3 regions of the Clostridium oceanicum genome follow, and region 2 is predicted to be linked to each of the others. Evidence: predicted binding sites of a transcription regulator. Region 2 holds the regulator's gene; each other region holds the start of a gene.

Region 1 (4,535 bases), on a different contig from region 2:
TTTATATGTATTATAAAAAGCTCTTTTCAAGATTCAAAAGAACTTTGTGATTCTATATTAAATGAATTTGATATTGGAATTCTTAATTTTTTTAATAAGGAAGATATAAAAAGAGGATATATAGAATCTTTAGATAGAACAGAAAAGAAAACTAGTTTTAATCTAACTACTCTATCTATAGCTGGAGTATACGGTAATTTCAATTCCTTTTCTAATACAGAAGAAATCACTAAGCTTGCAACTGAAATTAAAAGTAAAGCTAAAAAAATTAAGGGTAGCAGCGTATTAATACACAATTTATAATTTTTTTATATAACAAAAGGATTTTTGATTAATCAAAAATCCTTTTATTTGTAACTCATATTTATTTTATGCTTTTTATTAATACATTCCTTCCATGCCGCCCATTCCTGGAGCTTGTGGCATTGGAGCACTTTCTTTTTCTGGAATATCTGCTATTGCAGCTTCTGTTGTTAAGAATGTTGAAGCTACTGATGCAGCATATTGTAATGCTGATCTTGTAACCTTAGTTGGATCAACAATGCCTTTTTCTATCATATCTACATATTCTCCCTTTAAAGCATCATATCCAATTCCAACTTTACTATCTTTAACTTTTTCTATAATTACTGCACCTTCAACCCCTGCATTATTAGCAATTTGTTTTACAGGTTCTTCTAATGCTTTTCTTATTATTTCTATTCCTAATTTAGAATCTCTTATATCAGAATCTACATTTTGTAGTTTTGGAATTATATCTATATAAGCTGTTCCACCACCTGGAACTATTCCTTCTTCTACAGCTGCTTTTGTTGCAGCTAGTGCATCTTCTATTCTCAATTTTTGTTCTTTTAATTCAGTTTCTGTAGCAGCTCCTACTCTTATAACTGCTACTCCTCCAGCTATTTTAGCAAGTCTTTCTTGAAGTTTTTCTTTATCAAAATCTGATGTTGTTTCTTCTATTTGAGCTTTTATTTGTGCCACTCTATTTTCTATTTGAGATTTTTCGCCTTTTCCATTAACTATTGTAGTATTTTCTTTTGTAACTTTTATACTATCTGCTCTTCCAAGCATATCTATAGTAACATCTTTTAATTCTCTTCCTAATTCTTCAGATACTACTGTACCACCTGTTAATATAGCTATATCTTGAAGCATTTCTTTTCTTCTATCACCAAATCCTGGAGCTTTAACAGCTACGCAAGTGAATGTTCCTCTTAGTTTATTAACAACTAATGTAGCTAAAGCTTCTCCTTCTATATCTTCTCCTATAATCATAAGTTTCTTACCTTGTTGAACTATTTGTTCAAGTATAGGAAGTATTTCTTGTATGTTAGATATTTTTTTATCTGTTATTAATATATATGGATCTTCTAAGTTAGCTTCCATTTTTTCTGTATCTGTTACCATGTAAGGACTTAAATATCCTCTATCAAATTGCATACCTTCAACTACTTCTAATTCAGTTCCCATAGATTTTGATTCTTCAACTGTTATTACTCCATCATTTCCTACCTTTTCCATGGCATCTGCTATAAGTTTTCCTATTTCTTCATTAGCAGCTGATATAGCAGCTACTCTAGCTATATCTTCTTTACCATTGATTGGTTTAGAAATAGCTTTTATTTCTTCAACAGCTTTAGTTACAGCTTTTCTTATTCCTTCTCTTATTTGAATAGGATTAGCTCCTGCTGTAACATTTTTTAATCCTTCTCTTATAATAGCTTGAGCTAATAATGTAGCTGTAGTAGTTCCGTCCCCTGCTACATCATTAGTTTTAGTTGCAACTTCTTTTACAAGTTGTGCTCCCATATTTTCATATGAATCTTCTAATTCTATTTCCCTAGCTATTGTAACACCATCATTTGTTATTAATGGTGAACCAAATTTTTTATCTAAAACTACATTTCTTCCTTTAGGTCCTAGTGTTACTTTTACTGTATCCGCTAATTTATTAACACCATCTTGCATTGCTCTTCTTGATTCTTCTCCAAATAATATGCTCTTTGCCATTTTAAACCCTCCTAACTAAAATCTTATATAATTATTCAACTATTGCAAGGATATCATCTTGCTTTAATATTGTAACTTCTTCTCCATCAAGTTTAACTTCATTTCCTGCATATTTAGAAAACAATACCTTGTCTCCTACTTTTACTTCCATTTTAACTTCTTTTCCTTCAACTAATCCACCAGGTCCCACTGCTACAACCTCTGCTACTTGAGGTTTTTCTTTAGCTGCTCCCGGTAATACGATTCCACTTTTAGTAGTTTCCTCTGCCTCTACTGTCTTTATAACAACTCTATCTCCAAGTGGTCTAATGTTCATGTAAACCCCTCCTTAAAATATATTTTGCTTAATTTATATATTTTTAAATAATTAACATAATTGTTAGCAGTCATTAACGTTGAGTGCTAATACAATTATTATAATAGTTAATACCACTTATAATATCAACCATTAAATAGTTAATTAATTGGTTGATATTCTCTGAATTTTATAATTATATGGCTATATTGTTATTTTAATCAGTTTTGCTATATAATTCATACACATCTATTATTATACCAAACATCTATATTTTATACAGGTTTTGTTGTAAAATATATATTTAATAGAAAGGATGTGTTTACCCTATGATTCTTAGAAATAAAACAAAATTTTTAGATATATTTATAGGATTAATTTTATCAATTATTATAATCTTAATTTCTTTTAACATTGTATTAAATTTTAAATATATATATTTCTATGATATAAAAAATTTATCTATAGAAAAAAACTCTTATTTAAATACTGAACAGATTAAAGAAGTTTATACATATTTGATTAATTACATAAGTTCTAATAGTTCAAATTTTAAACTTCCATATTTACCTTCTTCAAAGGAAGCTATTATACATTTTATAGAAGTAAAATACATTTTTTCTTGCATAAAAAAATTCATAACTATAAGCATAATACTACTATTACCTATTATAATTATGAAATTTAAAAATAAAAATATTATTTTTTTAAAATATACAGGCATGTTTTTATTATTGATTCCCTTAATATTAGCATTACCTTTAATAATAAATTTTGACAAAAGCTTTAATATGTTTCATAAAATACTTTTTAGAAATGATTACTGGCTCTTTGACCCTAGAAAAGACCCTATTATAAACTTGCTACCACAAGAATTTTTCTTTCATTGTTCATTAATAATATTGATTATAATATTTTTAAGTAGCATGATTTGTTTATATATATATAATTTACATAATAGAAAATAAATTTACTTTTTTAGTATCTTTTTTACTATTTTTTCTCCTTTTATAACCCCTATTAAAAATAGTGCTACAGCAGTTATTCCTATTCCCCAAAGTAATGGCCTACTACCTGCATTTATATTTGCACCAAAATATGCAGAAATTATAATACCAGGTATTCTTCCTAAGGTAGAAAAAATAAAAAAGTTTTTAAAACTTATTTTCGATATTCCACATATATATCCTAATGCATCTTTAGGAATACCTGGTATTAAGTATAATAAAAATACAACAAAATTTATTTCCCCTAAGTTTAATATCTTATCAAAAAACTTTATTTCTTTTTTAGATATAATTTTTTCTATTAAAGGCTTACCGTAAACATGAGATATTCCATATACTATACTACTTCCTATAACAATTCCTACTATAGAAAGTATACTCCCTAAAGTAGTATCATATATATACCCACCGGCTATTTGTATTATTTCTCCTGGTATAAAAAAAGCTACTACTTGAATAATTTGAAACATCAAATATACTAAAACTCCATTGCTACCATAAGAAAGTATAATCTCTTTTATCTTATTTGGATTTCTAAAATCAGATATATTTTTATAATATTCATATCCAACAAAAATTATTAAAATAAAAAATAATGATAAAACAATACTAGCCTTATTGTCTTTTATAATCTGTTTTAAAAAATCTATTCTTTCTTTCAAATTCTTCTTTTTCATCTAAAATCACCTTTATTTCAGTATGTACTACGAATATCATAATAACATAAAAATTAATTATATATCTAAAAAAAACCTTAATATTTACATATCATTTCATTAAATTTGTATTCATACAATATTGTTCCTTATAAAACAAAGCATATGCGTTAAAAATATTTAATTAATATATTTATAACATCATATGCTTTATAATCTATTCTTGTATCTAGTATTAAATTATATATTATACTTACTTTTTATGCATGTGTACATTATCAAATTTTTCTATTTTTTCATTATCAACCACTGATTTTTTCTGAGATTCATTACTAAATTTATTTAATTGACCTTTAACTTTTAAGGCAGACTTAATTGTAGCAGGACCTCCTATACAACCACCTTCACACATCATTCCTTCTATAAAATTAAAAGGTAGTTTACCAACTTTAGCTAGTACTAGTGATTTTTTAATATTATCTTTTCCATCAACTTTTATAGGATTAAATTCTCCTTCTATTCCCTTTGATTTAACATAATTTTGTATAGCTCCTGTAACTCCTC
Region 2 (4,535 bases):
GAAAGTCTTAAAAAAGAGTATATAAAAGCCCTTTCTAAAGAAATATCTATAGTTACTAAAAATAGAATAATTAATACTATATTTATAGGTGGGGGTACACCCACCTATTTATCTTTAGAAGAGCTTAAGATACTAAAAAGATCTATAGATGAAATACATAAAGATATAAATTTAGAATTTACAGTAGAAGGTAATCCTGGTACATTTACCTTAGAAAAACTAAAACTTTTAAAATCTATGGGAGTAAATAGATTAAGTATAGGACTACAAAGTTTTGATGATGCATTATTAAAAAAATTAGGAAGAATACATAATGCTAAAGAATTTATAGATAGCTTTAAAAAAGCTAGATTAGTAGGTTTTAATAATATAAATATAGATTTAATGTTTGGACTTCCAGGTCAAAGTTTTGAAGTTTGGAAAGATACCTTAAATAAAGTTCTTACATTAAAACCAGAACATCTATCTTGCTATAGTCTTATAGTAGAAGAAAATACACCTTTTTATAATATGTATAATGATGGAGTTTTGAATTTACCTGGGGAAGATAGAGAAAGAGAAATGTATGAATATTGTATAAATTTTTTAGCGAAAAATGGATATAATCAGTATGAAATTTCAAATTTTGCCAAGTATAATAAAGAGTGTAGACATAATTTAGTATATTGGAATATGAAAGAATATTTAGGATGTGGAGTAGGAGCACATTCATATATAAAAGGTTATAGATATAAGAATACTTCCTTAGTAGAAGAGTACATAAATTATATGAAAGATAACAGCTTAATAAAAATAAGAGAAGAATCACACAAAAATACTTTAGAAGAAGAAATAGAAGAATTTATTTTTATGGGACTTAGAAAAATAAAAGGAATTTCTATAAAAGAATTTACAAAAAGGTTTAAAATAGATATTTTTAATCTATATGGGAATATTATAAATAAGTATGTAAAACTAGGATTTTTAATATTAAAAAAGGATACATTGAAGCTATCTAAAGAAGGGATAAATGTATCTAATACTATACTTAGTGATTTTGTTTTAAAATAAGAGAAAATAAAAGGAAAACTTAGAAAAAATAAGATTTTTACTATATAATATAGAAATTTATAATATATGCAGTATTTAATATAAATAATATAAAATTATTAAGTTGACAAATGATTTGTACAATGGTAGATTTTAATTATAGTAATTAGCACTCATTAAAAGCGAGTGCTAATAAAAGAGGTGGCATTATGATATGGATGAAAGAAAAATCAGAATACTTCAAGCTATAATAAATGATTATATAAATAGCGGAGAGCCTATAGGCTCTAGAACTATTGCTAAAAAATATGATTTAGGAGTTAGCTCTGCTACTATAAGAAATGAAATGGCAGATCTTGAAGATATGGGGTATTTAGAACAAATACACAGTTCATCTGGTAGAATACCATCTGATAAAGGTTATAGATTATATGTAGATAAACTTATGAGGTTATCTGATCTGCCTTTAGAAGAACAAATATTAATAAAAGAAAACTTATTAGACTCTGCTTTATATGAAGTTGATAAGATTATAAGACAGTCTACAGCTTTAGTATCTAAGCTTACTGATTTAGCCTGTTTAGTAAAATTACCTTCAATAATAAAGAGTAGTTTAAAATCTCTACAAGTTATAAAGATTGATGGCAATAATTTGTTGTTAGTTGTTATTACTGATAATGGAATAATAAAAAATAGCATAGTTAGAGTGAAAAATAATTTAGATTCAAAGTCTATAGTTAAATTAAATAACATGTTAAATGATAAGTTAAAAGGATTTAATTTAGAAAAGTTAGATTTTAAATATATAGATGAACTTCAAGATGAATTAACAGAATTTCAAGACATATTTGTCCCTGTTATTTATAAACTATATGAGATGCTTACAGATATTAATGGGTCTGAAATATATATGGAAGGAGCTTCTAATATATTTAAATACCCTGAATATAATGATATTCATAAGGCTAAAGAGTTTTTATCAATGCTTAATGATAAACACAAAGTAGAAGATCTTTTAGAATCTAGTTCTAGAATTTCCATAAGAATAGGAAATGAGAATTTTATAGATGATGCTAAAACTTGCAGTGTTATTTCAGCAGTTTATAGCATGGGAGATAAGCCTATAGGTACTATAGGAGTTATAGGACCAACTAGGATACCTTATAGTAAAATAATATCCGTTATAAATACTATAGTTAAAGAAATGAATGATATTTTAATAAAATAAGCTTGTAATGGAGGGATATAATTGTCAAATAAGTGTACTGACGAAAAAAAGAGCGTAAAAGAAAATAAAGAAAATTTAGTAGAAGAAGTTGAAAATGAAGATATTGAAACTTGTGATTGTAAGGATAAGTCTTGTGACTTAAAAGATGAATCTGAAGTGGAAACTAAGGATGAAATTAAAAATAACAGTGAAGAAGAATGTGAAAGCGATAAAGAAAATAGAGAAAAGGAATTTGAAGATATGTTAAGTATGTCTAAGAAGAAAAATGAAAAGCTAGAAAAAGAATTAGGGGATGTAAAAGAAAAACTTCTAAGAACTTTAGCTGAATATGATAATTATAGAAAAAGAACTGCTAAAGAAAAAGAAGATATCTATACAAATGCATGTGAAGATGTATTAAAAGAAATGCTTCCAGTGTTAGATAATTTAGAAAGAGCTTATAAAGTTGAAGGAAGCATTGAAGATATAAAAAAAGGTATTGAAATGACAGTAAAACAATTTAATACTTCTTTAGAAAAATTAGGAGTAGAAGAAATAAAATCAGATGAGAAATTTGATCCTAATTATCATAATGCTGTTATGCATATAGATGATGAAAACTATGGTGAAAAAGAAATTGCTGAAGTTTTCCAAAAGGGATATAAAAAAGGAGAAAAGGTTATAAGATATAGTATGGTTAAAGTTGCAAATTAATTTTGGAATTCAATTATAAAAAGATTTTAATTAATTTAGGAGGTAATAGGAAATGGCAAAAATAATTGGAATTGATTTAGGAACAACAAACTCTTGTGTATCTGTAATGGAAGGTGGAGAACCAACAGTTATACCAAATGCTGAAGGATCAAGAACAACTCCATCAGTAGTATCTTTCCAAGGAAACGATGAAAGATTAGTAGGTCAAGTTGCAAAAAGACAGGCAATAACTAACCCAGAAAAGACTATAATTTCTATAAAAAGATATATGGGAACAGATCATAAAGTTAACATAGATTCAAAAGAATATACTCCACAAGAGATATCAGCTATGGTACTTCAAAAATTAAAGGCTGATGCAGAATCTTATTTAGGAGAAAAAGTTAATCAAGCAGTAATAACTGTTCCAGCTTATTTTAATGATAGTCAAAGACAGGCAACTAAAGATGCTGGTAAAATAGCAGGACTTGAAGTTTTAAGAATAATCAATGAACCAACTGCTGCAGCTCTTGCTTATGGAATGGATAAAATGGATACAAACCAAAAAATATTTGTATATGATTTAGGTGGCGGTACTTTTGATGTATCTATACTTGAACTTGGAGATGGAGTTTTTGAAGTAAAAGCTACTAATGGTGATACAAAATTAGGTGGAGACGATTTTGATCAAAAGATAATAGATCATATAGCAGAAACTTTTAAAGCAGAAAATGGAATGGACTTAAGAAATGATAAAATGGCAGTACAAAGATTAAAAGAAGCTGCAGAAAAAGCTAAAATTGAGTTATCTTCATCAACTCAAACTAATATAAATCTACCATTTATAACTGCAGATGCAACAGGTCCAAAACACATAGATATGAATTTAACTAGAGCTAAATTTAATGAATTAACTCATGATTTAGTACAACGTACTTTAGAGCCAATGAAAAAATCTTTAGATGATGCAGGTCTTACACTTTCAGATATAGATAAAGTTATAATGGTTGGTGGATCTACAAGAATACCAGCTGTTCAAGAAGCTGTTAAACAATATACAGGAAAAGATTTAACAAAAGGCGTTAATCCAGATGAAGTTGTTGCAATGGGTGCTTCAATACAAGCAGGAGTATTAACTGGTGATGTTAAAGATGTATTACTATTAGATGTTACTCCATTAACTCTTGGAATAGAAACATTAGGGGGAGTAGCTACTCCATTAATAGAAAGAAATACTACAATACCAACTAAGAAAAGCCAAGTATTCTCAACAGCTGCTGACGGTCAAACTTCAGTTGAAATACATGTAGTTCAAGGTGAAAGACAAATGGCAGCAGATAATAAGAGCCTTGGAAGATTTACTTTATCTGGAATACCTTCAGCACCAAGAGGAGTTCCACAAATAGAAGTTACTTTTGATATAGATGCTAACGGAATAGTTAATGTATCAGCTAAGGATAAAGGAACAGGAAAAGAAGCTAATATAACTATAACAGCAACTACAAATTTAACAGATGATGAAATAGATAAAGCTGTTAATGAAGCTAAGAAATTTGAAGGCGAAGATAAAAAGAGAAAAGAAAAAATAGAAATTAAAAATAATGCA
Region 3 (4,535 bases), on a different contig from region 2:
AGGAGAAGAAGCTGTTGTAAATTATAAAAATGGACTTTCAGCTAAAACTGAAATTTACTCTTTTGGTCCTAAAATAAGCTTTGGACTTGTATGTAAAGATTTAGAAAGAGATGAAATCAAAAATTCAGCTAAAGGTTTTGCAAAAGACATAGTATATTGGGAACAAAGAGCTTGTACAAGCTGTCAAAATATATTTATAGAAGATTCTAGTAATGTTAAATTATTTATAGATAGTTTATATAATGAACTAGAAAATTTAGCCTTAAAATTTCCTCAAAATCAACTAGAATTAGATTCTAAGGTGGAAATTAGAAAAGAAAGAGAAATTGAAAAATGGAGGCAGTTTAATGGAAAGTGTCAACTTTTAGAGGGAAGATGTGGTTTTCATACTGTAATAGTTAATAAAAGTAATAAAATTATAAGCTCACCATTAAATAGAACCATTTATATAAATATAGTCCATAGTTATAAAGATATATTTAAAGGAAATATAGAAAAATTAAAATATTATATGTCTACTGTAGGGATAGTTTGTAAAGAAAATTTGCAGGATAAAGTAGAAAAATTTATAGATTATGGTGTATTAAGATTTTGTAGACCAGGGTCTATGAGTGTAAATAATGATGAATCAGCTCCTCATGATGGAGTATATCTTTGTAATTTGCTTGTAAGACATATAAATAAAGAAGATTTAAAAGAAAGTGAGTTAGCTTTGGATTTTGCATCTAATATAAAAAAAGATGATATTATACTTTCAAAATTAAATTTATTACTAAAAGAGGCTATAAAAGCACCTTTTTATAAGGAGTTTTATAAAAAGGTTAAATTACCTTTAAAAAGTTTAGAGGAATTTAAAGATATTCCAATACTAGAAAAAAAACATATTTTTAACAATAGTGTAGATAAAGGAAATCAAATGATAACAAGAAAGAATAACAACAGTTATGTATTTTCTGCAGGGGGAACTACTGGGAAAATGAAATATGTAGAATATTCTTATGATGAATTCAAAGAATCTCAAAAAGTATTTGGTAAAGGCTTTAAAGCTGTCGGTATTACTAAAGAAGATACTGTTGTTAATTATATGAAAGTAGGAGCTTTTTGGACAGCATTTTTAGCGGTTAATAAAGGACTAGAAGAAACTGGGTGTAAAATATTACCCATAACTGCTAATCAATCAGAGAGAGAGACTATTGAATATTTAAAAAAATTTAAACCAAATGTAATTGTAGGTCTTCCAGGTAATATTATACTTTTAGCTCAAGAGATAGAAAAGATCCATGTCAATATAAAAATAGAGAAAATATATTATGGTGGAGAACATATGTCTATGAAAGCTAAGGAATATATAAAAAACATTTTAGGTGCTAAGATAATTTCATCATTTAGTTATGCTGCAGTAGAAATAGGACCTATAGGATTTCAATGTCCACACTGTAAGGGTAGTGAGCACCATGTTTTAGAGGATTGGTGTTACTTAGAAAGTGACAAGAATGGAGAAGCAATAGTTACATCTTTAAATAAAACACTTAATCCTATAATAAGGTATAGAATAGGTGATAAAATAAAATGGATAGAGGAGCCTTGTAGTTGTGGTAGGACATCTAAAAAATTTAAACTATTATCAAGGACAGATGATGTCATCAGACTTAATGTATCAGATATATATTTAAATGATGTGCAAGGAGTTTTAAAAAATGTAAAGGAAGTTTCTCCATTTTTTCAGATTATAATTAAAAATGTAGATAAGATGCGAGATATAATTTTTAAAATAGAAACTAAAAGTAAAAATGCTAATTATAATAAAGAAATGCTCATAAATAAAATTAAACTTTTATTAAAAACTAATATAAGGAGTATAGGAAAAGATTATAGAAATAATTTGATTAATAATATTAATATTGAATTATTGCCACCGTATGCTATAGAACGTGTTGGACGTACTGGTAAAATAAGAAAGATTATAGATAGAAGAATATATTAGTGTGATTTTAAAATATAAAAATTAGTAAATTAGTTTTTGTATATTTATTTTAAATTAATAAATTTTTTTAAAATATGCGTAGATTTTATATTTTCGCATATTTTTCTGATTTTATGGAATTTAAGTTATATATAATTTCATTAGTATAATTACTTTAGTTTAAGGAATTTTATTTAAATTAAGGTTATAAGGACAGTATTTTATTTAGACTATTAATTTAATAGTATTATTAAAATTAAACTTAAATTATTGACATAATTATGAAAATGTGATATATAAGTAAGAGAAGGTTATTAGCACTTGAATATAGTGAGTGCTAATAAGCATTTTATAATGTATAGAATCTTAACTATGTATATACATAGTTTTTTAATTTGAAAGGAGAGAATTATATGGAAACTAAACAATTTAAAGCGGAATCCAAAAGACTTTTAGATCTTATGATTAATTCAATTTATACTCACAGGGAGATTTTTTTAAGAGAGCTCATTTCAAATTCTAGTGATGCTATTGATAAAATTTATTATAAAGCCTTAACAGATGATTCTATAACTTTTAATAAGGAAGATTATTATATTAAAATAATTCCTAATAAAGAAGAGAGAATATTAGAAATTAGAGATACTGGTATAGGAATGACAAAAGAGGAGTTAGAAGAAAACTTAGGTGTTATTGCAAAAAGTGGTTCTTTAAACTTTAAAAAAGAAGAAAAAATAGAAGATGGTCATGATATAATAGGTCAATTTGGTGTAGGATTCTATTCTGCATTTTTAGTTGCAGATACAGTTACTGTTATAAGTAAAGCATTAGAGAGTGATACAGCTTATAAATGGGAATCTAAAGGAAAAGAAGGATATACTATAGAGCCTTGTAGTAAAGATTCAGTAGGTACTACAATAATCTTAAAAATAAAAGAAAAATCAGAAGAAGAAGATTATGATAAATATTTAGATGAAATCACGTTAAAATCTATAATTAAAAAGTATTCTGACTTTATAAGATACCCAATTAAGATGAATATGAAAAATAGAAAGCTTAAAGAAGGCAGTAAAGATGAGTATGAAGAATTTATAGAAGAAAAAGTTGTAAATAGTAGAGTTCCTATTTGGAAAAAGAATAAAAATGAACTTAAAGAAGAAGATTATATAAATTTCTACCATGATAAACATTATGGTTTTGATAATCCAGTTAAATACATACACACAAGTGTAGATGGTGCAGTTTGTTATAATGCTATTTTATATATACCTGAAAATGTTCCTTTTGATTTTTATACAAAAGAATATGAAAAGGGATTAGAATTATATTCAAATGGCGTTATGATAATGAATAAGTGCAAAGAATTACTTCCAGATTATTTTAGTTTTGTAAAAGGTATAGTAGATTCAGAAGATTTGTCTTTAAATATTTCAAGAGAAGTATTACAACATGACAGACAACTTAGACTTATAGCTAAAAATATCAAAAATAAAGTAAAAAATGAATTAAAGACTTTAATTAAAAAAGATAGAGAAAAATATGAAATTTTCTATAAAGCATTTGGCAGACAATTAAAATATGGAATATATGAAAATTATGGTCAAGAAAAAGAAACACTTCAAGATTTAATAATGTTTTATTCATCAAAAGAAAAAAAATTGGTTACTTTAGATGAATATGTTTCAAGAATGAGAGAAGATCAAAAATATATTTATTATGCATCCGGTGAATCAGTAGATAGAATAGAAAAACTTCCACAAACAGAAATGGTACTTGATAAAGGGTATGAAATATTATACTTTACAGAAGATGTAGATGAGTTTGCTATAAAAATGTTAATGAAATATAAAGAAAAAGAATTTAAATCAGTATCTAGTGGAGATTTAGGAATAGAAGATGATAAAAGTAAAGAAGAATCAAAAGAAGAAATAGAAGCTAACAAAGAATTATTTGAAGAAATGAAAAATATACTAAAAGACAAAGTTAAAGAAGTTAAAGCTTCTAAAATATTGAAAAAACATCCTGTATGCTTGACAAATGAAGGAGAAATTTCAATTGAAATGGAAAAAGTTTTAAAACAAATGCCAAATAATAATGGGGTAAAAGCAGATAAAGTTTTAGAAATAAATACAGACCATGAAGTATTTAAAGCTTTAAAAAATGCTTGTGAAAATGATAAAGAAAAATTAAGTTTATATACTAACTTGTTATACAATCAAGCATTGCTTGTAGAAGGATTATCTATAGAAGATCCAGTTGAATTTACAAATGATATTTGTAAAATAATGAAATAAAATATGTAATAAGGAAGCATTTTTTAAATAAAGATGCTTCCTTTATTTTTTATTAGCATACTAATTATTTTAAATCTTTCTATTTTATTAAAGAATATAAAGTGGTAATAAGTGGGATGTGATATATAATTTTAATAAGAATTTATTCAATTACTATAGGTAGAGAAAATATTAATTATAAATAATATGAGACAATATTGTAGGTGAATTATAAAAATAAGAATTGAAGGATAGGTATGAAAATTTAAAGATAAAATATAATAATTGAGGGGGAAGCC

Evidence for each region. Region 2 encodes HrcA, which represses chaperone genes, less so after heat shock. Its sites were predicted from a motif close to TGTTAGCACTCNNNNNNNNNGAGTGCTAACA; they were not measured.
Region 1: the regulator HrcA is predicted to act here: its motif matches at 2,391-2,421, upstream of groES (co-chaperone GroES).
Region 3: the regulator HrcA is predicted to act here: its motif matches at 2,276-2,306, upstream of htpG (molecular chaperone HtpG).

Annotation. Positions count from the first base shown of each region.
Region 1 is NZ_BAAACG010000003.1:50,272-54,806, forward strand. Features, by position in the region: gene ABDZ71_RS02000 (EAL domain-containing protein) at 1-303, shown strand, start outside; gene groL (chaperonin GroEL) at 382-2,013, opposite strand; gene groES (co-chaperone GroES) at 2,045-2,329, opposite strand; gene ABDZ71_RS02015 (TIGR01906 family membrane protein) at 2,638-3,276, shown strand; gene ABDZ71_RS02020 (TVP38/TMEM64 family protein) at 3,279-3,992, opposite strand; gene ABDZ71_RS02025 (4Fe-4S dicluster domain-containing protein) at 4,225-4,535, opposite strand, start outside.
Region 2 is NZ_BAAACG010000019.1:393,679-398,213, reverse strand. Features, by position in the region: gene hemW (radical SAM family heme chaperone HemW) at 1-1,050, shown strand, start outside; gene hrcA (heat-inducible transcriptional repressor HrcA) at 1,244-2,257, shown strand; gene grpE (nucleotide exchange factor GrpE) at 2,279-2,950, shown strand; gene dnaK (molecular chaperone DnaK) at 3,003-4,535, shown strand, end outside.
Region 3 is NZ_BAAACG010000008.1:148,999-153,533, reverse strand. Features, by position in the region: gene ABDZ71_RS06920 (acyl-CoA reductase) at 1-1,984, shown strand, start outside; gene htpG (molecular chaperone HtpG) at 2,377-4,257, shown strand.